3 regions of the Arthrobacter sp. SLBN-53 genome follow, and region 3 is predicted to be linked to each of the others. Evidence: predicted binding sites of a transcription regulator. Region 3 holds the regulator's gene; each other region holds the start of a gene.
The links. The regulator LexA, encoded in region 3, represses DNA repair genes until DNA is damaged. The targets are predictions, from matches to a motif close to TCGAACANNTGTTCGA.
Positions count from the first base shown of each region.

Region 1 (8,020 bases), 870 kb from region 3:
GGCCTCGACCGACCGGCTGCACGATTACGAGCGGGTGATGGCGGTCAACTATTTCGGCGCCGTGCGGATGGTGCTTGCGCTGCTGCCGCACTGGCAGGAACGGCGGTTCGGACACGTGGTCAACGTGTCCAGCGCCGGCGTGCAGGCCAACAGCCCCAAGTACAGCGCCTACCTGCCGACCAAGGCGGCCCTTGACGCGTTCTCCGAAGTGGTCGGCACCGAAACACTGTCCGATCACATCACTTTCACCAACATCCACATGCCGTTGGTGCGCACCCCGATGATCGCGCCATCGCGCCGGCTCAATCCGGTTCCACCCATCACCGCTGAGCACGCCGCGGCGATGGTGGTGCGCGGGCTGATCGAGAAGCCGTCACGCATCGACACCCCACTGGGCACGCTGGCCGATCTGGGCACCTACTTCACGCCACGACTGTCCCGGCGCGTGCTGCATCAGCTCTATCTGGGTTACCCGGATTCCGCAGCGGCCCGCGGCCAGGCACCCGAGGAAGAGGTGGCCGTGCCAGCCCGCCAGCCCCGGCGACCGGCGCGCGCTGTGCGCGCTGTGCGGATGCCGCGACCGGTCAAGCGCGCGGTCCGAGCGATTCCGGGTGTGCACTGGTAGCGGGCCACACCTATCGTGGTGACGTGACAGGGCCCCAGACGCGCCAGCCGGTGTTCGCCGATGTCGATACCGGCGTAGACGATGCGATGGCGCTGGCCTATCTGTTGGCCAGCCCCGACGCCGAGCTGGTCGGTATCGCCTCGACGGCGGGCAATGTCCCGGTCGAGCAGGTCAGCATCAACAACCTGCGACTGCTGGATCTGTTCGATGCGGCAGACATCCCGGTGTCCACGGGCGCCGCGGGGCCACTGAGCATCCCGTTGCGCACCTGTGAGGACACCCATGGACCCGAAGGTCTCGGGTACGCCACCCTGCCTGCCGGTGACCGGGTGCTCACCGAGCATGACGCTGCGAACGCCTGGGTGAAGGCGGCCCGCGCACATCCCGGTGAGCTCATCGGCCTGGCCACCGGACCGTTGACCAATCTGGCGCTGGCCATGCGGGTGGAGCCCGCACTCCCCCGGTTGCTGCGGCGACTGGTGATCATGGGTGGCGCCTTCGACTACCGTGGTAACACCACCCCGGTGGCCGAGTGGAACACCCATGTCGACCCGGAGGCCGCCGCCGAGGTGTTTGCGGTGTGGAGTGCCGCCTGGGGGCTGAGCACTCCGACGCATCTACCGATTGTGTTGGGCCTCAACATCACCGAGCACATCGCGATGACACCGTCCGTCCTGGCCCGACTGTCCGCCGCGGCCGGTTCGCCTTCGGCACCGTTGAGCGTCCTGGACGACCGGGGCACGCGGTCGACGGCGGCCAATCCGGTGATCCGGGTTCTCGAAGACGCCATGCGGTTCTACTTCGAGTTCCACTTCGACCAGGGCGAGGGGTATCTGGCGCATCTGCACGATCCGCTGGCGGCCGCGGTCGCGTTGGATCCGGATCTGGTCCGCTGCCGCGAGGCGACCGTCGATGTCGAGCTGACCGGTACCCTCACCAGGGCGATGACCGTGGTCGACTGGCGCGGCCACTGGGGACGGGAACCCAACGCCCGCATCGGGGTCGAGGTCGATCCGGCCGAATTCTTCGATCGCTATGTCGAACGGGTCGGGCCGTTCGCCGCGCGCTACTCGTAGATGCCCTCCACGTACCACCGGCGTTGGCGGTAGCACAACAACATCGCCCGCCCGGGCGCGGTAAGCACCTGGGCTCGGGCGGTGTGCCCGGATTTCGCACTCGCCGGATCCCACCAGCGTTCGTCGACCGGCCACGGACCGGCCCACCACGTGAGATCCCCTCCGTGGCTGGCCGATTCCAGCCGCGCCGGATACGAGGAGAACATCCCGCGCCGGGTCACCCGGACCGGTTCGCCTTGGGCGTCCAGTACTTCCACCGGATCATCGAGCAGCACCGCCGGTGACGGTTCGGGCAGTTGACCGGGCCAGGGTTGCTCGGGGTCGAACCGGGGCACCGGTTCGTCTCCGAGTGCGGTCAAGGTGATGCGCTCGGCGGGGCCCCGGCCACCGCTGAGCACCGGCACCCGCACCGCCTCCAATCCCAGCAGACCTTGCACCCGTACCAATGCCCGGCGGGCCCGCAACCGGTCGTCATCACCGGAGGACCCCCACAGCGGAAGTTGCAGCGCCCCTGCCGAGACCACTTCGACCGGATGCAGACGCAGCACCGTGATCGGCGCGGTGGGCCCCTGCCCGCCATGCCGTCGGGCCAGCCAGCCGTCCAGCTGCCAGCGCACCCGGTCGGCGGTGGCATCCTCGGTCAGCGGCTCGGCGCATCGCCAGACCCGGTTCAGCTCTTCACCGTTGGTGGTGACGGCCTGGATGGCCAACCGCGTGCAGCCGACACCGGCAGACTCCAGGCTGCGATGCAGTTCACCGGCCAGCGAACGGCCGGCGAAGGCCGCGGCATCCACCCGGTCGATCGGTGGGTCACAGTTCATGACCACGTCCAGATCTGCGGGCAGTTCACGTCCCGAGGGGCCGCGGTCGGCCTCCCCGCGGGCGAACCGGTGTGCCTGCAGGGCATCGGCACCGAACCGGGAGGTCACATCGGTCCGGGACAGCTCGGCGAACTGGCCGATGGTCCGAATCCCCATCCGCCACAGCAGATCTGCCAATTCCTCACGACCCGGGCCGGCGAGACTCGGTTCGGCGGCCAGCTGTCGGATGGACAGCGCGGACAGAAACGCCGCGTCCTGACCGGGTTCGACGATCCGGCCCGCCCTGGCCGCGAAGACCGCGGTGCCCAGCTGGTCGGCGATACCGGTCTGACATTCCGCACCCACCGCGGCCACCGCATCGACCAACCGTTCCGCGACGGCCTGTTCGGAACCGAAATAGCGGGCGGCCCCGCGGATGGACACCACCAGCAGTCCCGGCCGTAACACCTCGGTCCGCGGCACCACGTCATCGACCGCGGCGGTCACCGCCTCGAAGTGCCTGGCGTCCCCGGCGGGATCCGCGGTGGCGACATGCAACTGGGGACAGCGCGCCTGAGCCTCCCGGCGGCGCAGGCCGCGGCGCACCCCGGCGGCCCTGGCCGCCGCCGAGCATGCGATGACGCGGTTGGCCAGGGTCACCGCCACCGGGTCGGTGGCACCCAGTCCGGCCGCGGTGGCCGCGGCGACCGCGGGCCAATCCATGCACCAGAGCGCCAGCACCCTGGACACGTCAGCCCCCCGCGGCAAGGAGAGGTCGGCCGGGCATCCGCCCTCTGGTTCGGGTGGCCAACCGGACCCCGGCTATCCGTCCCCGGCCCGGCACCGGGCCGTCGGGACCCGCGGCGGCCATGTCGTAGCCGTGCACCCTGGCATCCAACCGGACCGATGCCCCCTGCCAGTCCCCGTCGGTGATCAGGAGCGTGCACTCCTTCTGTCGGGCCCGTGCGGTCACCGCCCTCGCCCGGCTGATCGGCACCGACCGGCCGTGCAATGCCAACATCACCAGATCCAGACCGTCGAGCAGGATCGCGGCCACCTCCACCGGGTCCGGCCCCGGATCGGGTATCACCGCGATCCGACTGAGGTCGGCACCCATCTCGACCGCCGCCAGCAGACCGATATCGGGTTGCCCGACGATGGCCACGTGCCCACCCGCGGCGGTGGCTGCGGCCACCAACTGCAGTCCGAGCGACCGGGCCCCGGACAGCACCGCCACCGACCCCTTCGCCAGTACCGGTACCGGCAACGTGTCCGCGCCGGGTCCGAGCGGCGTTTCGTCCGGTGCTGGCAAACTATTTTCCGGGTGCGACGAGGGCTGCGCACTCCTTGCGCCGGTGGGTCCGGCGCCCATCCTGTCGGAGACTTCGGCTATCCTGCGACGAAGCTGTTCTACCTGTTCAGCACGCTGTTTTCGATGTTGCTCCAGGTCCATCGCCACCGTCACAGCAGCACCTCCAGCATCATCAGTAACCCACCGGTTTCGAACACATGTTCGATTGCTCGAGTAAACACCTAGCCCGCGACAGCGTCAAGCCGTCTGCCGCACCGGTAGGAGGCCGGGATTGCGGTGAACACGAAAAGAGCAGCCCTCGGTAAGGGAATGCACCGATACCGCCATTGCGTTACAGTTTCTGCCACCAGATCCCGACGGAATGGGACTGCTGCACACGGTTTTCGCGAACCACGCGCCGACCGAGGATCCACCCCGATGGAAAAGGAAAAGGACCGAAAGAAATGGCATCAACGCTTCTGAGTCGTAAGGTTTCGGCTGCGATTGGTGGTGCCGCCATCTTCGCGATGATCGGCTTCACCGCCGCGTGCAGCAGCGACAGCGACAAGCCTGCCGAAGAAACCACCACCACGACGACGACCACCACGACGGAGCCCACCGTGGCGCCCACCGAGAAGTCGGTCAACCCCGGCATCACCGTCTTCACCCCGCCGCCGACGGCCCCGCAGTTCGACCCGAACTACCACGACTGACCCACCCACGCGGAAAGCGGGTCCAGATCTTTTCTGGGCCCGCTTTCCGTTGAGAACCCACTTTTAGCGAGCACACTTCAACCATGACCTTTCGGGCTGCTTCTTCGGTTCGCTCGCTGGCCGCGTTGGCCTTGGCAGGCATGCTCGTCCTCGGCACGACCTTGGTCCTGGACCGTAGGCATGTCGGCGACGACGGGACCAACGGCCCCATCGACGGCCCTTACGCCTCGCTGTTGGAAGCCTCGACCGATCTCGGGCCGGCCCGTGAACAGCACATCGAGTTCACCGCCAGCCTCACCGACGATGCCGAACCGGACGCGTTCATCGACTGGGCTGCCGACCGGGCCCTCGAGGTCCAGTGGCGCCCCGGCGACGACTGGGCGATCGTCACGGGCGCGCCCGGAGACGTGGAGCGCGCCTTCGATGTTTCCGTGCGCGACTACCGCGGCCGCCGCGGTCAGCAGTTCTATGCCTCCCCGCAGCAACCGCTGGTGCCCAACCAACTGCGCCACGAGGTCGCCGAGATCGGCCGCATCCTGAGCTACACCCCACACAAGATGTCGCGCCCCGATCACATCCCACTCGACGTTCCCGCCCAGGGCCTGACACCGGCCGCGCTGCTGAACACCTACAACGCAGACGATCTCGCGGCAGACGGGTTCACCGGCAAGGGAATCACCATTGTCATCTTTGCCTTCGACGGATTCAATCAATCCGATCTGGACAAATTCAGTTCTGCATTCGAATTGCCGCAATTCACGCCGGAGATCATCGGCGGAATGCCCGGTGAAACACGCGGCGAATTGTCAATGGACCTACAAGTCGCACACGCCATTGCTCCAGACGCCCGCAAGGTCGTGGTCAATGCGCATCCGACCGTCCAGGGCGGGGGCGGTTACCGCAAGATCGGCGAGATGCTCGAAGACACCGACCGCCGATTCCCCGGCGCGGTCTGGAGTTTCTCCATCGGCTGGGGTTGCGACAAGCTGATCACCGCCGCGGACGTGGCCCCGGTGCGTTCGGCACTGCGCGCGGCGCAATCGCGCGGCACCACCGCCTTCAATGCCAGCGGTGATCTCGCCGGGATGGAATGCCGCGGCGGACAGGACTGGTCTTCACCACCGAGCGCCCAGGACATCGGCCTCGATTCGATCGCCTCACTTCCCGAGATGACCAGTGTCGGCGGCACCACCTTGTCCACCGATGCCCAAGGCCAATGGATCTCCGAGCAGACCTGGTTCGATGTTCCGCTGTCCCAGGGCACCGGCGGCGGGGTCTCCAACCTCTTCGATCTGCCGCCCTGGCAGCGCAGCGCAGTCGGACTCGTTGCGCCGGAACGTGATATCGGCCGCCGGATGACGCCCGACGTCGCCGCCGTGGCCGATCCGTTCACCGGAGTCAAGATCGTGCTCAACGGTCAGTTCGTCACCGGTGGTGGCACCTCGCAATCGGCGCCCATCTGGGCCGGGCTGACCGCGGTGATGAACCAGTGGCTGCTCGAACACGACGGCCAGCTGATCGGCGATATCAACCCACTGCTCTATCGCATCGCCGAGGGCGCGCCCCGACCCGCCTTCCGCGACATCACCCTCGGCGGCAATGCCGTCGACGTCGCCGGCCCCGGGTATGACCTGGTCACCGGACTGGGCAGTCCCGATGTCGACAATCTGGTCCGCAATCTCCAACTGGCACAGAAAGTCCAGGCCTGATGACCGCTACCGCACCCGCGCCGGGGATGGTGGAGTGCCGGGTCTGCCGGGTCGACGTACCGGACGGCGAATACTGCGGTTTGTGCGGCGTCCCGCTCGCCGAGCACCGTAGCGGTGAAGGTCCGCACTGGCTGCGCGCGCGTACTTTCAGCGCGGCACCCGGACAATCGCTGTTGTCCCCCGCGCTGACGAGTTCGTTGTTCCCGCACCTCTCGCCACGGGCACGCCGGGTGTTCCTGATGGGGCTGGTGCTGTTGGCCGTCGCCCTCACCGCGGCCACCCTGTTGCGGATGCCCGCCGCACTGATCACGGTGGCCTCCCTCGGGCTGCCGTTGCTGTTCGGTCTGTACATCCACGAATCCGGGGTCTCCCGCGATATCCCGCGTTCATCGCTCATACTCACCGTCGTGCTCGCCATCGGACTCGGCGTGGGGTGGGTGCTGCTGACCGGTGCGGCGGTGGCCCGCGCCTACGGTGTGCCACTCGGGGCCGGTGTCGCCGGTGCGCGGATCCTGCGCGACGGCATGGGTATCCCGCTGGGCAGCATGCTGCTCATGCTGGCACCGGCGGTGGCTGTCCGGCTGTCCTGGCGTGGTGACCGGGAATCCTTGGACGGCTACGCCATCGGGGCGCTGAGTGCCGTCACGTTCACCGCCGCGGCCACCCTGACCCGGCTGGCGCCCCAGTTCAGCACCGGCATGATCAACCGTTCCCGGCCACTGGACGGGTTGCTGGTCGAAGCCGGCATCCGCGGTATCGCGATGCCCCTGACCGCCGCCGCGGTCGGCGGGTTGATCGGTATCGCGCTGTGGTTCACCCGGCCACCGAGCAAGATCACCAAGCACCGCGGCGTGGTCCGCGGGATCCTCATCCTGTTCGCGGTCATCGTCAACGTCATCTACCTGTCCCTCGGCCTGGTCGACGTCGCACGTGTCCCCCAGTTCCTGCAATTGGCCGGTCATCTCACGCTCTCCGTGCTCGCGCTGTTCGCGCTGCGGATCGGATTACAACTCGCGCTTCTCAACGAGGCCCAGGACGAGATCCGCCCCGACGAGCCGATCCTGTGCACCGAATGCAACCACGTCGTGCCGGACGCACCGTTCTGCGCCCGGTGCGGTGCGGCCATGCACGCATCCTCGCGCCGCTCGCGGCGGACCCGCCGCGAGGAACGGCCGATCAGGCTCGAGGAGAAACCCGCCGACGGCGAGATCGTGGTGGGACTGATGCCCGGATACTCGCTCTACACCGGTGATTTCACGGTCACCGAACCGCCCAAGACGTCGTTCCGCAACGTGTCGTTGATCCTCGGCACCGTCATCGTGGTGGTCGCCTCGGGCCTGGTCGGGCTTTCCGGACTGATCACCGAACCCGCCGCCCGCTACGCCTGTCCGCCCGATTGCGGCAGCCCGCCGATGGGTAGGGGGGTGGAGATCAACCCGAGGTTCACCGCCGCCGACGGATCGTTCTCGGTGTCCTACCCGGTCGAGAATGCGGCCTACCGGGTCACCAAGAATCCGAACGGGATCACCGCGGTGCTGCAGGCCGGCGACGGCGGCACCATGCAGTTGTTCAGTGAACCGGCCGCCGGACGCGGACCGAAGGACATCGCGGTCGATCTGGTGAACAAGACCTTCCCCGATACCCAGGCCGCCTACGAGATCCCCAACACGATGGTCGGATACCAGCTCGGCTACGGGATGGCCGCCGACTACTGGCCGCAGGGCGCAATGAGCAGCTCGGCCAGGATGCGCATCATCGTCATGGTCGCGGTCAAGAACGACCTCGCGTTGGTCGCGGGTGCCATCG
Region 1 is NZ_VFNN01000001.1:4,026,223-4,034,242, reverse strand. Features, by position in the region: gene FBY28_RS19380 (SDR family oxidoreductase) at 1-625, shown strand, start outside; gene FBY28_RS19375 (nucleoside hydrolase) at 649-1,701, shown strand; gene FBY28_RS19370 (DNA polymerase Y family protein) at 1,692-3,251, opposite strand; gene imuA' (DnaE2-dependent mutagenesis accessory factor ImuA') at 3,253-3,813, opposite strand; gene FBY28_RS19360 (hypothetical protein) at 4,257-4,505, shown strand; gene FBY28_RS19355 (S53 family peptidase) at 4,589-6,214, shown strand; gene FBY28_RS19350 (DUF2339 domain-containing protein) at 6,214-8,020, shown strand, end outside.
Region 1: imuA' (DnaE2-dependent mutagenesis accessory factor ImuA') is a predicted target of LexA. The motif match lies at 4,003-4,018, and genes of this name have one in related genera.

Region 2 (8,020 bases), 2.6 Mb from region 3:
GGTACCCGGGTGGTGATCGCCGGAGTCTGCATGCAACCCGACACGGTGCACCCGTTCTTCGCCAGCGCCAAGCAGCTCAGCCTGCATTTCGTCTTCGGCTACGACCCGGCCGAGTTCGCCGAGTCGCTGCGGGCCATCGCCGAGGGGGATATCGACGTGGCCCCGATGATCACCGGCGAGGTCGGACTCGACGGTGTGGCGGAGGCCTTCGCCGATCTGTCCGATCCCGAGCGGCATTGCAAGATCCTCGTCACGCCGTGAACGGTTATGGTGCGAACATGACCTTCGCGCAACGATTGCCGGTCCGTGTCAGCCTTGCAGCCCTCGCCGGCGCCCTCGCCATCGGGATGACCGCCTGTGATTCGAACTCCGGTCCGGTCGCGACGGGTCAGCCCGCCGCGTCGACGGGTCGACAGGTCACCGTGGTGGGCTCTGGCGAGGTGCAGGGCACCCCGGACACGTTGACGGTGTCGGCGGCGATGGAGGCGATCGCGCCCGACGTCTCCGGCGCACTGAACCAGACCAGTCAGCGCCAGCGAGCCGTGATCGACGCGTTGACCGGTGCCGGCATCGAGGAACGCGATATCAGCACCAGCCAGGTGTCGCTGCAGCCGCAGTACAACAACGACGGCACCCGCATCGACTCCTACCGCGCCAGCAACGGGGTGGACGTGAAGATCCGCGACGCCGGCCGGGCCTCCGACGTCCTGGCGCTGATAGTCGACGCCGGTGGCGACGCGACACGGATCAACTCCGTGAGCTATTCGATTGCCGACGACTCCCAGCTGGTGCGTGACGCACGCGCCCGTGCCTTCGAGGACGCCAAGGCCCGCGCCCAGCAGTACGCCGAACTGTCGGGCCTGGACCTGGGTGACGTGGTGTCGATCTCGGAGGCCTCCGGGTCGACTCCCCCGCCCCCGATGCCGATGCCCCGCGGCGCAATGGCCGAGGCGGTTCCACTGTCACCAGGACAGCAGACCGTCGGGTTCACCGTCACGGCGGTGTGGGAACTGAGCTGACCCCAGACGTCTGTCGGCAGTGACGGGGCCAGCTCAATCCCAGGCGGCGCCTGATTCGCTGTGTAGTTGTCAAGGTGCGCTTCAGCTTTGGGGCCTCGGGGCTTTGGGGCGTTGGGGGTTATGCGGCGGTGGGTAGGTCGGTCATGGTGCGTCGGGTGTGGGAGCGCAGATGCTCCGGTTCGGCCCCTTCTGGTGTGTGGGGTGGGATGAACCAGGGGTGGCGGTCTGGGCCGAGATAGACCTGCCAGCCACCGTGATGGATCAAGCTTTGGTGCAACCGGCACAGCAGCACCCCGTTGTCCACACTCGTTGCACCCCCGGCGCTCCAGGGGTGGATGTGGTGGGCATCGCACCACGACACCGGCCGCCCACACCCGGGATGGGCGCACCCACCATCGCGGACGGCCAGCGCTTTACGGATCGCCGGGGTGAACAACCGCTGGGCGCGCCCGACATCCAACGGCACCCCGGCGTGGTCGACGATCACCGACGTCAGCGTGGAATCGCAGGCGATCAGCTCGGCGGTCGCGGCGGAGATCGGGCCACCGAACCCCAACCGATCCACCACCTCCCCACTGTTGCCCGCCGTCACGCCCGGGGCCACCGGTCGGATCAGGGTGACGTGCGGGAGTACGCCACCGGACATCGGACGCCTTGACTGCGACAGGTAGGTGCGCAGCACCTGCCCCAACGCCTCCGCCCGCCGGGCATCAACGGACCGGGGATCCGGGGATCCGTCCGGTAGCGGGACCGGTCGGCACAACGGATCCAACGCCGCACACAACTCTTCCCCGGTCCCGACGTCCAGATCCAGGGTGGCCTCGAACCGGCCCTCAGCGTTCTGCACCAACGTCATCTCGTTCAGCGTCGCGTTCTCGGCGACCGGCACCACCCGGTCGGCAGGGGCAAGACTCGCACCCCGGTCGATGGCGATCGCCCGGGCTTTGGCCGCCACCTCGGCCGGGGAGGTCTGCACCATCAATGCACGCACCACCGTCGCCCGTTCCTCGTCGGACAACGGCGTCCGTGACTCCACGTGCGCGACACCTTTGCCGACGGCGTCGGCGAACTCGATACCGATCCCACCCAACCGCTGCGCGGTCGTCAACGCCGGCAACGACGATGCGGCGCGCCCCACCCGTACCGCCCGGGCCGCCGCACCCGGGGCCATCCCCAACAACCTCAACACGTCGGCGCCGGTGCACAGGTGCCGCCGACCCGGCACACCCGCCCGCTCGGCCGCCACCACCGCCGAGGCGATCACAAAGTCCAACAGATTCCGGGCCGACACCGCAGCAGCCAACACACCCAGCAACGCCTCGTCATCGACCACCGGCCGCGGACAATCCACCAACCGGCCCAAGCGCGGCCCGACATCACCCTCCGGTGGTACCGGAGCGAGATCGTCGATCAGCGCGTCGACAAACGCATCAAGACAGCTGGCGTCCATAACGGATACCGACTTCCCCCCACAGCACCCACCAAGGGGCACCACCCCACACACACAGCCCGCACGATCCCCCAAACAGGACCGTCGAACCCCGCGGCGACCGGAGTCGCGGTCTGCGGCTCACCAGATCCGAGGATCGAGAACCGCGGCGCATTCGAACTTATGTTCGATCTTACTCCAGGAAACCCTCAGCCGCAAGGGGTTATGGATCGCAAAAGGCAGTCATTGGGCCGATCGGTCCGACAGCGCCACGCGGGATTCTTTCGAAGCATCCGACACATGGCGAATCTCGATCGCGCGGGGCGCACCACGCGCTCGAAGTCCAGAACCGGAACCAACGGCGGACGACATCACTCCCCGTAGGACATGCTGACACCACTACGGCGACTGGTACACCTTCGGCTCCAGCGTGCCGATATAGGGCAGGTCGCGGTAGCGCTCGGCATAGTCGAGGCCGTAGCCGACGACGAACTCGTTGGGGATGTCGAAGCCGATATAGGTGACGTCGACATCGGCGCGCACCGCATCGGGCTTGCGGAGCAGCGTGCAGACACGCAGCGACCGGGGATTGCGTGTCGCCAAGTTGCGCAACAACCAGGACAGCGTCAGCCCCGAATCGATGATGTCCTCGACGATCAGCACGTCACGGTCGTGGATATCGCGATCCAGGTCCTTGAGGATGCGCACCACACCCGAGGAGGACGTCGAGGATCCGTAGGAGCTGACCGCCATGAACTCCAGCTGGGTGGGCACCCCGATGGCACGTGCCAGGTCGGTCACGAACATGACGGCGCCCTTGAGCACCGTGATCAGGAGCAGATCCTGGTCACCGTCGCCGGCACGATAATCGGCGGCGATCTGGGCGGCGAGTTCAGCAGTCTTGGCCTTGATCTCGTCTTCGGACAGCAAGACCGACTTGATGTCGCCGGGATACAACTCCGCAGTCACGCCCACAGCGTAGCGGTGCTCACCCGACGGGTTCACAGTAGAGCGTCAGCAGCCCGTCCCGGCGGGCCACGAACAAGCGCTCGGCGGGCACCTCACCGGGCACCGCCACCCCGCCCTGACCGCGCCATTGCGTGATCAGGGCCTCCACGGCGCGTAACTGGCCGTCGTTGAGATTGCAGGCACCACTTCCCAGCAGCCAGCCGCGGATCACCCGGCGGCGGATCGCGCTGGGCAGCACCGCCAGATCGGAGACATCCAAGGTGTCGCCATGGGTGGCGTGGGTCCCGGCCAACGCGTCCAACGCCTCGGTGTCCTCCCGCAGCGCGGTGGCGGTACGGGCCAGGGCCGCGGCCACGCCACCGCCGAGCACCTCCTCCAGCAGCGGGAGCACCTCGGTACGCAACCGGACCCTGGTGAAGCGGGGATCGGTGTTGTGCGGATCGTGCCACGGTGTCAGCCCCAGCTCGGCACAGGCTGACACCGTCGTGGCGCGCCGCTGCCCCAGCAGCGGCCGACACCACGGATCATCGAGCGGACGCATCCCGGCGATCGAACGGGCACCCGAACCACGCCCTAGGCCGAGCAGCACCGTCTCGGCTTGATCATCGAGTGTGTGCCCGAGCAGCACCGGCATACCGCCACGACCGCGATCGAGAGCGCGGTAACGCGCGGTCCGCGCCGCCGCCTCCGGACCACCGGCGGTACCGACCTCGACCCGAAGAACCTGTGCGTCAACACATCCGAGCCGGATCGCATGCTCACGCGCGGCGGTGGCCACCCGCTCCGAACCGTCCTGCAGTCCGTGGTCGACGATGAGCGCGGTGGTCGGTCTCAGCATCGCGGCCACCGCCGTGAGCGCCAGCGAATCGGCACCACCGGACAGCGCGACCGCCCATGGCCCGGCAGAGCGCAGCTGCGTCGCAGCGAAATCCGCTACGGCTGACCGCAATTGCGCTACAGGACCCGATCGATCCATCGCTGCGGTTCCTCGATCTCCTCCGGCTTGGGCAGCGTCTGTGCATCGGTCCAGATGGCGTTGAAGCGATCCATGCCCACCCGGGACACCACCTCGTCGACGAAGGACTTGCCGCGGGTGTACTGACTGAGTTTGGCATCGAAACCCAGCAGGGTACGGATGAGTCGCTGCAGAGGAGGTTGTTTGCGTTGGCGCCGTTCGTCGAAGCGATGCCGGATGGTGGCCACCGTCGGCACCACGGCGGGCCCGACGGCGTCCATGACATGCTCGGCGTGTCCCTCCAACAACGTGCCGAGCACCAGCAACCTGTCCAGCGCCGCGCGCTGCGGTTCGGCCTGCACCGCCCGCAGCAACCCCAGCACACCGGTCGAATTCGGCTCGTCGGCGGAGCCGCTGCGTTGATTGCGCACGTACTCGGCGAGCCGACCCACCAGGTCACCGATCTGATCGGCACCGTCACCGTCACCGGTCAGCGTGTCCAGCGATGACGACATGTGCTCGGCCAGCCAGGGATTGGCGCGGAACTGGACCCGATGGGTGACCTCGTGCAGACATACCCACAGCCGGAAGTCGGCCGGATCGACCCGCAGCTGCCGCTCCACGGCAATGACGTTGGGATAGACCAGCAGTAACTCGCCGCCGTTGGAGAAGGGGTCGTACTGCCCAAGGATTCCGCTGGAGATGAAGGCCAGCACCGCACCCGTCTGGGCACCGGTGACCTTGGCGGCCAACGCTGCCGCGACGCCGCGGGACCGTTCGTCCGAGCCGCCGGTCATCGCCCGCATGGACTGGGTGGCCGCCTGCACCCACTGCGGACGGTCGACCACCCTGGCTTCGGGGACCTCGGCGCCCTCGTTGAGGTGCGTCACCTCGCGGACCGGCAACTCGGCGGTGCGGGCAGCCTCGGCCAGCTGAGCGATGGCCTGATCACGGGTGTAATCGGTGGTCGCCGGCGCGGGCCGGGACAGTTTGGCACCGACGGTGGCTGCCACCGCCCAGTCCACGGCGGCCCCGACCGACTGACTCATCCGCCGCACCCGCACAGTCGCAGCTTGGCGGCCAAGGCGTCGAGCGAGGTGCGACCGGTGGGCCCGGCATTGTTGGACAACAACGCGAAGGTGAGCACCCGGCCGCTGCTGTCGGTGACGATGCCGGCCAGGCTGTTGGTCCCGGTCAGCGAACCGGTCTTGGCACGCAACCAGCCCGCCGAGGCCCGCCCCTCGTCGGTGTCGAGATACCTGTTCGACAGCGTTCCGCTGCCACCGGCAATCGGCAGCAGGTCGACCAGCGGCCGCAGTTTCGGTTGGTCATCTCCGACAGCGACAGCGATCACCTGGTCCAGGGTAAGCGCGGTCAGCCGGTCGTCGACCGAAAGGCCACTGGAATCAAGCAGTTTGGCCCCCGTGGTGTCGATACCGGCGGCGCGCAACTGCCCGAGCACCGCTTGTGCCGCGCCGTCGAAGCTCTGCGGACGGTTCAGCGCGGCGGCCACCTCACGCCCGATGGATTCGGCCATCACGTTGTCGGACTCGTACATCATCTGGCGCAACCGCTCGATCAGCGGCGGAGACTGCACCGACGCGATCTCGTCGGCGTCGGCACTGGACCGGGTGCTGACCATCACCGATGCCGGGTCGACACCCAACGCCACGGCCAGCGCACGGCCGGCATCCAGCCCGGGGGTGCGCGAACGACGCGAGTCGTAGGACACCGGTTGGGTACGACCACCGTCGAGCATCACCGATTCCATCGGCGCGATATCGCCACCGTCGATGTCCAGCGGATCCCAGCCGATCGCCATCGTCGGGCCGCTGTAGGCACTCAGGTCGACCTGCACCGCCGTGACCCGCACGCCGGCCTTCTTGACCTGGTCGGCCAGGTCGCTGATCCGCGCCGCACCCTTGTACCAGGTGCGCTTGTCACCGTCGAAGGCCGACAGTGTCGGGTCTCCGCCGCCGCGCAGCACCACCACGCCGGGTCGGTCACCCTCGCGCACCGTGGTGGTCAACCTGGCATCCCGGTCCAGGGTCAGCAGTGCCGCCGCGGTGGTCAGCGTCTTGTTGGTCGACGCCGGCTGCATGGGGATGTCCTCACCCTGGGACCACAGCTCCTGCCCGGTGACCGCATCGGTGACCCGGCCGGTGAGCATTCCGAGGTTCGGGTCGGCCAGCGCGCCGGCCAACATCGCCGCCATACCCTTGGCCGTCGGCTCGGTGACCGCATCGCCCAGCGGTGCCACACCGGGAGCCGCCGTCACCGCCGCCGGCTGGGCCGGCAATGCGTTCTTCGCCGCAGTCCGCGACGACGTCACGATCGCGGCGACCCCCACCACGACGGCGACGAGAACGAGAACCACCAGACCGATCACCAGGTGGGTTGATCGGCGCCATCGACCGGGCCGCATAACGTGCAGCGTATCGCTCCTCTAAGGTGGACCCGCCAGACCAACCGAGGCGAAGGAGCTGTTCGGGTGTCGTTCGACGTCGTCATCGAGATCCCCAAGGGGTCCCGCAACAAGTACGAAGTGGATCATGAGACCGGACGGGTCAAGCTGGACCGGTACCTCTACACCTCGTTCGGCTACCCCGCTGACTACGGGTTCTTCGAGGACACCCTCGGCGAGGACGGCGATCCGCTGGACGCCCTGGTGCTGCTGCCCGAGTCGGTCTTCCCCGGCTGCACTGTCGAGGCGCGGCCGGTCGCGATGTTCAAGATGACCGACGAGGCCGGCGGCGACGACAAGCTGCTCTGCGTGCTCGCCGACGACCCGCGCTGGGAGCACATCCAGGATGTCGGTGACGTCTCCCAGTTCGAGCTGGACGCCATCAAGCATTTCTTCGTGCACTACAAGGACCTGGAGCCGGGCAAGTTCGTCAAGACGGCCGACTGGGTCGGCCGCGAAGAGGCCGAGGCCGAGCTGCAGCGCTCGATCGAACGGTTCAAGGCTCAAGGTCACTGATCGGCTCCGCCGATAGAAGGCCACTGATCGGCTCCTGATTTAGCACCGCCGTAACACGCGGTAACCCGGCCGTGTCCTGGCCCTCTGATGATTGATGCGTGTTGCTGCATCAGGGAATCGGCCTGGACGTGTTCAACGCGTTGCCCGAACGCAAGGCCGTACACGCGCTCTACGAGTGCTGCAACAGCTACGTGCTGGCCCGCGAACTCGTCCGCGGCCGCCCTTATCCCGATCACGACGCACTGTTCCGCCGCGCCGATGCCGCGCTGTTCGAGCTGCCCGAATCCGCCGTGGATCAGATCCTGGACGCGTGCCCCGATATCGGTCGGCGACCGCGCAGCGCGAAGTCGCAGGCCGAACCCTGTGCGGTCTGGGATGACGATGCCGAACTGATGGCAGCGCTGAGCGCCGCCTCGCGGCAGTACGCGCAGCGCTACGGGTTCACCTTCGTGATGTTCGTCGACGGGCACTGCGCACGCGATGTCCTGGCCGCCGTCACCGACCGGATGCACCATGACACCGAGACCGAACGCAAGATCCTGCGCAACGAACTGGCCAAGATCGGCCGCAGCAGATTGGAACGGATGCTCGGCCCCGAGGGCGGTTACCAGAACTGGTAGATACGCCCGACGGTGATCGGCCATGATGGCTGCCATGACCGTCGACGG
Region 2 is NZ_VFNN01000001.1:2,264,271-2,272,290, forward strand. Features, by position in the region: gene FBY28_RS10800 (zinc-binding dehydrogenase) at 1-261, shown strand, start outside; gene FBY28_RS10805 (SIMPL domain-containing protein) at 279-1,019, shown strand; gene FBY28_RS10810 (HNH endonuclease signature motif containing protein) at 1,138-2,469, opposite strand; gene hpt (hypoxanthine phosphoribosyltransferase) at 2,848-3,417, opposite strand; gene tilS (tRNA lysidine(34) synthetase TilS) at 3,437-4,366, opposite strand; gene FBY28_RS10825 (Rv3626c family coenzyme F420 biosynthesis-associated protein) at 4,372-5,421, opposite strand; gene dacB (D-alanyl-D-alanine carboxypeptidase/D-alanyl-D-alanine endopeptidase) at 5,418-6,797, opposite strand; gene FBY28_RS10835 (inorganic diphosphatase) at 6,864-7,352, shown strand; gene FBY28_RS10840 (2-oxo-4-hydroxy-4-carboxy-5-ureidoimidazoline decarboxylase) at 7,451-7,972, shown strand; gene FBY28_RS10845 (serine hydrolase domain-containing protein) at 8,007-8,020, shown strand, end outside.
Region 2: FBY28_RS10810 (HNH endonuclease signature motif containing protein) is a predicted target of LexA. The motif match lies at 2,624-2,639, and genes of this name have one in related genera.

Region 3 (8,020 bases):
GCGAATACCCGATCGCCCGGGCGTTCCTGGACTCCCGGATCCAGACGATTTACGGCGGCACCACCGAAATCATGAAGGAGATCATCGGTCGCAGTCTGGGGGTCTAGCAGGTCCGACACGCCGTCGCCGCAGGTGGCGATATCCCACGAGTTCGCCGACAACTGTCGCAGAGTTGACGAACACGATACTTTCGTGGGGTTTTGCACGACTTCCGGGAGGACCGAATGACCAGGCAGCGAACCCGACTCGGCAGCTTTGCCGGACGGGCGGCAGCAGTGCTGGTAAGTGCCGGGCTGATGGCCGCGACGGTGCTGCTGGCACCGCAGGCGTCGGCGACGCCGGAAGGCGATGCCGATGCGGCAATCACCGTCGCGTGGGAGACCGCCGGCGGCGGTGCGGAGGGGCCACTCGGTCCCAAGGACGGCGGCGTGTACCCGGCCGGCCCGGGCTTCGGCCAGAACTTCGCCGGCGGCAAGATCTTCTTCACCCCGCAGACCGGCGCGCACATCATGTCCGGCGCCATCCTGGAGAAGTACGAATCCCAGGGTGGTCCGACCGGTGACCTGGGATTCCCGACCATCGACGAGGGGCCCGGACGGGCGGCCGACAGCCGCAACGTGACATTCAACGCGCCCGACAACCCGGTGATCTTCTGGACCCCCAGCACCGGTGCGCGGGTGGTGCGCGGTGCCATCAACAGCGCCTGGGACGCCCTTGGCGGATCGGCGGGCGTGCTCGGTGTGCCTGCCGATGACGAGACCATCGACGGTGACGTCGTCTCACAGAAGTTCACCGGCGGCCAGATCTCGTGGGATCGCAAGACGCGCGCCTTCACCACCACGCCACCAGAGCTGGCCGCCCAACTCGGGGCGGTACAGGTGCCCTCGGACGCGGCATCGGCCATCGCCGCGGCACGTCGGGCCGCCGGCGGCGAACTGGGGCCGCTCGGTGCCGAAGACGGGGCCCAGTATGCGATCGGCGCCGACGGCGTCGGCCAGAACTATGCCGGCGGCAAGATCTTCTACAGCCCGCAGACCGGTGCCAACGTGGTGACCGGGCAGATCCTGGCCAAGTACGAGAGTGTCGGTGGGCCGACCGGGGATCTCGGGTTCCCCACCGCCAGCGAGGCGGATGGCGGGCTGGCTCCGCAGAGCGCGGTGGTGCCCTTCGCCGCCGAGGACAAGCCGGTCATCTTCTGGACCCCCGACTTCGGTGCGGTGATCGTCCGTGGGGCCATGAATGCCGCCTGGGAGAAGTTGGGTGGCGCGACCGGCGAACTCGGCGCACCCAAGAGCGATCAGACCGACAACGGCGGCGTGATCAACCAACAGTTCAACGGTGGATCCATCTCGTGGGACAAGGCGGCCAACCGGTTCAGCACGGAGCCCGCGGGCTTGCAGTCGCAGCTGGCGGGCCTGCAGGTTCCCGGGGCTGATTCCCCGCAAGCGCCGGCCGATGGCCCGCAGGCGAACGGCGGCGGCGACAGCGGCGACAAGTGGTACACCTGGCGCTGGTGGTGGCTGCTGGGCCTCATCCCGGTGGTGGGTCTGATCGCCGTGATCGCCGTGGCGGTCTTGCGCAACCGGCGGTCCGGTGACGAGGACCGGTTCGACGACGACCTCGACGACGATCCGTATGACCGTGATGACCGTGGCTACTACGGCTATGGCCAGAACGATCACCAAGACGATTACCAAGACGATCACCAAAACGATGACCGGGCCGAGGATCGCGACAGCGGCTATGGTCCGCCGCCGCAGGATCCGTGGGCATCACTGTCGCCGGTCGGGTCAGCGGGCTCCTTCACGGTCGATCCGATCGACACCGGTGCCGGCCACGACCCCCGGGCCGGCGATGATGCGGATGCCGATGGCCTCGGCGTCGACCCGTTCGCCGATCGTGGTGCCGACACCGACCGGCCGGAAGAACTGCTGCGGTTCGACGACGACGAAGATGACGTCGACACCGCCCCGACCCGGATCGAGACGCCCACACCGCAGCCGGTTGAGTCCGTCTTCGCCGAGTCTGATTTCGCCGACTCGGATTATGCGGCGTCTGATTTCGCCGACTCGGATTATGCGGACTCGGACTTCGGTGCCCGTGTTGTCGGTGCACCGGTGCTCGAACCCGAGCCGGACCTGACCGCCCCGGAACCCGAGGTGACGGGCGGACGTCACGCTGCCGCCGGCGGGGACGATGATGACGATGACGCCGGTTGGACCTCGATGCGACTGGCGACCACCGATCGCTACCGCGCCCCGGAGGGTTACCCCATCAAGGCCGATACCAAGACCGGTCTCTACTGGGCGCCCGGTAGCCGCGGTTACCGCGATACCGAGGCCGAGATCTGGTTCTCCAGTGAGGAATTCGCGCGCGCGAACGGATTCATCCGCGCCGATTGATCAGACGCCGACCGGTCAGACGCCGACCGATCACACCTTGCGGATCACGGTGACGACCTTGCCGAGCACCACGGCGTCGTTACCGTCGATGGGTTCGAACGCCGGGTTGTGCGGCATCAGCCACACCTGACCCTTGGTCCGCTTGAAGGTCTTGACCGTGGCTTCGCCGTCGATCATGGCCGCGACGATATCGCCGTTGTCGGCGACGTTCTGCTGGCGCACGACCACCCAGTCGCCGTCGCAGATGGCCGCGTCGACCATGGATTCGCCGACCACCTTCAGCAGGAACAGCGATCCCTCGCCGACCAGCTCCTTGGGCAGCGGGAACACATCCTCCACGGCCTCCTCGGCCAGGATCGGCCCACCCGCCGCGATTCTGCCGAGCACCGGGACGAAGGTCGGTTCCGGTAGCGCATCGGAGCCCGCGACGTCGGTGGCCACGATCGGGGTGATCACCTCGTCGGCACCGCGCACGTCGACCGCGCGGGGGCGGTTGGGATCGCGCCGCAGATAGCCCTTGCGCTCCAGGGTGCGCAGCTGGTGGGCGACCGAGGACGTGGAGGTCAACCCCACCGCGTCCCCGATCTCCCGGATGCTCGGTGGGTAACCGCGGGTGGTCACCGACGAGCGGATGACCTCCAGGATGGTGCGCTGACGCTCGGTCAGGCTGGAGCGTGCCTCAGGGGTGTCGCTGCTGTCGCTCATGTCGCCGAATGTAGTCGCAGCCGCCCCGATAATCAAACATGTGTTCGAGGCGTGTCGCGGCCCGACAGGGCGTGTCTGCGGCGTCATTGCGGCGCGATCAGCCGAGCTCACTCATCGGTCACGGTCAGGGTCACCTCGATGTTGCCACGGGTGGCGTTGGAGTAGGGGCACACCCGGTGTGCGGCCTCGGCGAGCTCGGTGGCGGTGTCATGGTTCACATTGGGCAGCACGATCTCCAGCTCGACGGCAAGACCGAACGCGCCGTCCTCGGCGGCCCCCAGTGTCACCCGGGCGCCGACGGCGGAGTCGGTGACATCGGCCTTGTGTTCGCGGGCGACCAGTCGGAGTGCGGAGTGGAAGCACGCCGCGTAACCGACGGCGAACAGTTGCTCGGGATTGGTGCCGGTGCCGGAACCGCCCATCTCCTTGGGCATACTCAGTGCGACATCGACTTTCCCGTCGGAGGTGCGGCCGTGTCCGTCACGTCCCTCGCCGGTGGCCAGGGCCTCGGCGGTGTAAAGCTTCTTCATCGGTGGGTGTTCCTTTCGTCGTTTTCGGTCAGTGCGGTGAGCTGAGCTGGTCGACAAGTCCGCGGAGGGCGTCGCGTAGCGCGCCGACCTCCTCGGGTCGGGCATCGGTGGCGGCCAGCAGGCGCTGTGGAATGCAGGCGGCACGTTCTTCGAGGGCGCGCCCGGCGGGGGTGAGTGCGACCTCGACGCGACGTTCGTCGGCGGTCGCGCGGTGACGCACCACCAGGCCGGTGCTCTCCAGGCGTTTGATCAACGGTGAGAGGGTGCCGGAGTCCAGGTGCAGCCGCCGGCCCAGGTTTCCGACGGTGCTGGGGTCGTCCTCCCAGAGGGCCAGTAGGACGAGGTACTGGGGGTAGGTGATGCCCAGTTCCGCCAGGAGCGGCCGATAGGCCGCGGTCATCAGGCGCGAAGCCGAGTACAGCGCGAAGCACAGCTGTTCGTCGAGGCGTCCGGCGGTCATGACCACAACTGTAGCGGTCAATTCAATTGTGGGCAATTGAATTGAGCTGAGTTCCGTCCGCGGATTCGCGACCGTCCGCTTGTCGGTGGGTGTCGATATCGTTCGCTAACAGTTCGATCACGTGTTCTATCGTTCGAACAGATGATCGACTACAGTTCGAACAAAGAAGCGAACACACCTCAAGGAGGCAGGCACATGACGATTCTGGAAGCACGTAGCGATGTGCGTGAGCGCCGGACGTCCGGCGCCACCCGGCGGCAGGAAGTTCTGCGGCGCACCCCGTCGGAGGCCGAGGTGTGGCCCTTGCCTCGCGATGTCGTGGTGCGGCGGCGTCGGCGGCCGCAGGATCGTCGTCCCGGCGGTGCGCCGATCGGTCATCGCGGCACGGGGGTGCTGATGTCGCGTGCCTCGCACCGCAGGCCGATCACCCCGGCCGCGACCGTGCTGCTGGCGCTGCTGGCCGGCGCATTCACGCTATGGCTGGGATTCGTGGCCAACCTCGGCGTTTCCGCGACGGAGCAACCCGTCGAGGTGCCCACCAGGTTGTCGGTCGTGGAGGTGCAGACCGGTGAGACCTTGCAGAGCATCGCGGCGCGGGTCGCCCCCGACGTGCCTGCCGACTCCGTCGTCGAGCGCATCCGCGAACTGAACAAGCTGGAATCCGGCACCCTGCGGACCGGGCAGACCCTCATCGCACCGATCGGCTGAGATCGTGCGCACCGGCACGGGGTCGCACCGTATCCGCACCATGCAGGTACGCTCGGAAGCGTCAAATCTGGTGCAGCTGTGGTGCGGCGAAGGAGCGGGAATGCACTGTCCGTTCTGTCGTCACCCCGATTCGCGTGTCGTCGATTCCCGTGAGACCGACGAGGGCCAGGCGATCCGGCGGCGGCGGTCCTGCCCTGAGTGCGGCAGGCGCTTCACCACCGTCGAGACCGCGGTGCTGGCAGTCGTCAAGCGCAGCGGCGTCACTGAGCCGTTCAGCAGGGAAAAGGTCATCAAGGGCGTGCGACGGGCATGCCAGGGCCGCCAGGTCGACGACGATGCGCTCAATCTGCTTGCCCAACAGGTCGAAGACGCCGTGCGGGCCGCAGGCTCGCCGGAGATCCCCAGTAACGAGGTCGGGTTGGCCATCCTGGGGCCGCTGCGTGACCTCGACGAAGTTGCCTATCTGCGCTTCGCCTCGGTATACCGATCGTTCTCCTCTGCCGACGATTTCGAGCGTGAGATCGAGGCCCTGCGCGCTCACCGGCGCGTCAACACCGCCGGCTGACGTCGTTCATCCGAGCCGACGCCTTCCGTCGTCGACCACCCGGCCGGCCACTTTCACCCATCCGGTGGGATCCCACCAGGTCCGGATCTGTGATCCTTCGCCCTGGGTGATCAGCAGATCGCGATTGAGATGGTCGGTCATCCGGATCGCCGCTGCGCCCGTCGCCTCATCCTCGGGGATTCCCAGATGCGGCGCGAACATCCGGGAGCGCAGCGCCCCGGCCGCACGATCGGTCCACGCCCAGAGGTAGTGCTCGACATCGTCGACGTAGTCGGTGGGATCGGCGGTCAGCACCTGTTCGGCCGACTCGAATTCGTAGATCGCCAGCTCCGGTGCCCACTCCGAGCGGGCGCTGATGGCGGTGAATTCATCGTCGATGTAGTCCACCTGCACCAGTCCGGCGGGAACCTGCAGCGTCCGCACCGGCATACCGCGATCCTTCAGCCACCAGGACGTCCCGACGGTCGGGTGCCCGGCGAACGGTATCTCGGCGGCCGGGGTGAAAATGCGGACATGAGCGCTGGCCGCGCCCGGCTCGGGGATGTCGACGAATACTGTTTCGCTGTAACCCAACTCGGTCGCGATCCGTTGGCGGTCGGCCGGATCGACGGTGGCGGCATCGATCACACCGAGCGGATTGCCGAACCTGCCGTCAGCGTTGGTGAATACTCGCAACACATCGACGTCGACGGCCATGACCCGATTCTAGGCGCGAACCCGCCTCAGGTGGCGCTGCGTTCGTCGGCGCCCATCGCGTCGAGCACGGCGACCCGAGTATCCAATGGGCCGGTGATCGTTCGTTCGCGAATGCCGGTGCGCAACAACGCGCGCAGCATTTCGTGGTCGTGCACCGAGGGTGCGGTGGTGTTGATGAATCGCTCGACGAGCTCGACGAAGCGCTCCGGATCGTCGTGGAAGGGGAAATGTCCGGATTTGTCGAAGATGTGCAGTTCCGAGCCGGGCATGGCGGCATGTGCCAGGTGGGCATGGCTGACCGGGATGACCGAATCTTGCTTGCCCCAGATCAGTTGCACTGGAACCGATTCGGTCAGATAACAGCGGTCGAGCATGGTGACCACCTGACCGCGCCAGTCCACGACCGCGCGCAGTGTCCTGGCGAACGCCGAGGATGCGGTGGGCTCGGGCAGGTCGGCCAGCACCCGCAGCATGTCGGGAAGATCGCGGCCCACCCCGGTCGAGCCGAACACCGTTCCGCCGACGCGGCCGATGGCTTGCAGGGCGGGCAGCACCAGGGGCACGCGCAGCAGGGCCAACGACTCGCTGACTCCCGGCAGCGCCGCGATGCGTAGTGCGATGTTGACGTCCTTGGTGACGCCGCCCGCGCCGACGAGTACCAGCCGATCCACGAACTGCGGGAACTGATAGGCGAACTGCATGGCCACGCCGCCGCCGAGCGAGTGCCCGACGACCGTCACCCGATCGATGTCGAGGACGCTGAGCAGGTCGCGCATACCGTTGGCGTACGCGGCCACCGAGTAGTCCGCACGCGGCTTGTCCGACTGCCCGTGGCCGAGCAGGTCGGGTGCGATCACGGTGAAGCGGCGCGCCAGCAACGTCTGCACCGTGTGCCAGGTGGTGGAGTTGTCGCCGATGCCGTGGATGAGCAGCACCGCGGGCCCGGATCCGGCGATCCGGTATGCCCGTCGGTAACCGTGGATGGTCTGGAACTTCAGGTTCGGGGTGACCTCACGCACGCTGCGCAGAGTGGTCGTGCGATCGGCCATCTGCGCCACTCCTCGCTGGTGAGAAGCTTCAGGTACGGTCCCCGCCGTCGGGGAAACTGTCCGGGAAGCCGCCCCGCTTGTTGTCGTCCTGCTGGGCCAGGAACCGTTCGAACTCGGCACCCAACTCGTCACCGCTCGGCAGGTCCTCGTCGCGGGCGAGCAGCGAACGATTTTCCTGTGCGGCAACGAATGCATCGTACTGATGCTCGAGCGCGGCCACCACCTGAGCGACCTCCGAACTGGCCTCGACCTGTTCGTTGATCTTGGTGTGCACGTCGATGGCGGCCTCGCCGAGCGCGGTCAGCGGGATATCCAGCGAACCGGCCCGAGCTGCCTCGGCCAACAGTGTCTCGGCGGCCGGGGGATAGGCGGTCTGGGCCAGATAGTGCGGCACGTGAACGGTGAAACCGAGCACCTCGTGGCCGTGCTGGCCCATGCGGAACTCCAGCAGGCTGGACACGCTGGCGGGGACCTGGACCTCGCCGACCCACGGCGTGTGACCGGCGATCAGCTCGGAGTTCGGCGAATGCGCGGTCAGCGTCACCGGCCGGGTGTGCGGCACCGCCATCGGGATGGTGCCCAGCCCGATCGTCTGCCGGACGCCGAGGCGTTCGGCGAGCAACCGCACCGCGGTCACGAATCGCTCCCAGCGCAGGTCCGGCTCCATCCCGGCCAGCAGCAGAAACGGAGTGCCGACGCTGTCACGCAGGGCGTAGAGGTTCAGTTCGGGCTGCTCGTAGCCGCTGAAGTGATCGGTCTTGAACGTCATCAGTGGTCGGCGCGAGCGGTAGTCGAGCAACTCGTCGATGGCGAAGGACGCCACCAGTTCGGTATCGAGGGTGTTCTTCAGATGCTCTGCCGCCAACCGGATGGCATGTCCGGCGTCGGAGAACCCCTCCAACGCG
Region 3 is NZ_VFNN01000001.1:4,899,909-4,907,928, forward strand. Features, by position in the region: gene FBY28_RS23535 (acyl-CoA dehydrogenase family protein) at 1-107, shown strand, start outside; gene FBY28_RS23540 (LGFP repeat-containing protein) at 225-2,402, shown strand; gene lexA (transcriptional repressor LexA) at 2,433-3,107, opposite strand; gene FBY28_RS23550 (organic hydroperoxide resistance protein) at 3,215-3,637, opposite strand; gene FBY28_RS23555 (MarR family winged helix-turn-helix transcriptional regulator) at 3,666-4,097, opposite strand; gene FBY28_RS23560 (LysM peptidoglycan-binding domain-containing protein) at 4,293-4,805, shown strand; gene nrdR (transcriptional regulator NrdR) at 4,906-5,370, shown strand; gene FBY28_RS23570 (PhzF family protein) at 5,377-6,066, opposite strand; gene FBY28_RS23575 (alpha/beta fold hydrolase) at 6,093-7,115, opposite strand; gene FBY28_RS23580 (proteasome assembly chaperone family protein) at 7,144-8,020, opposite strand, start outside.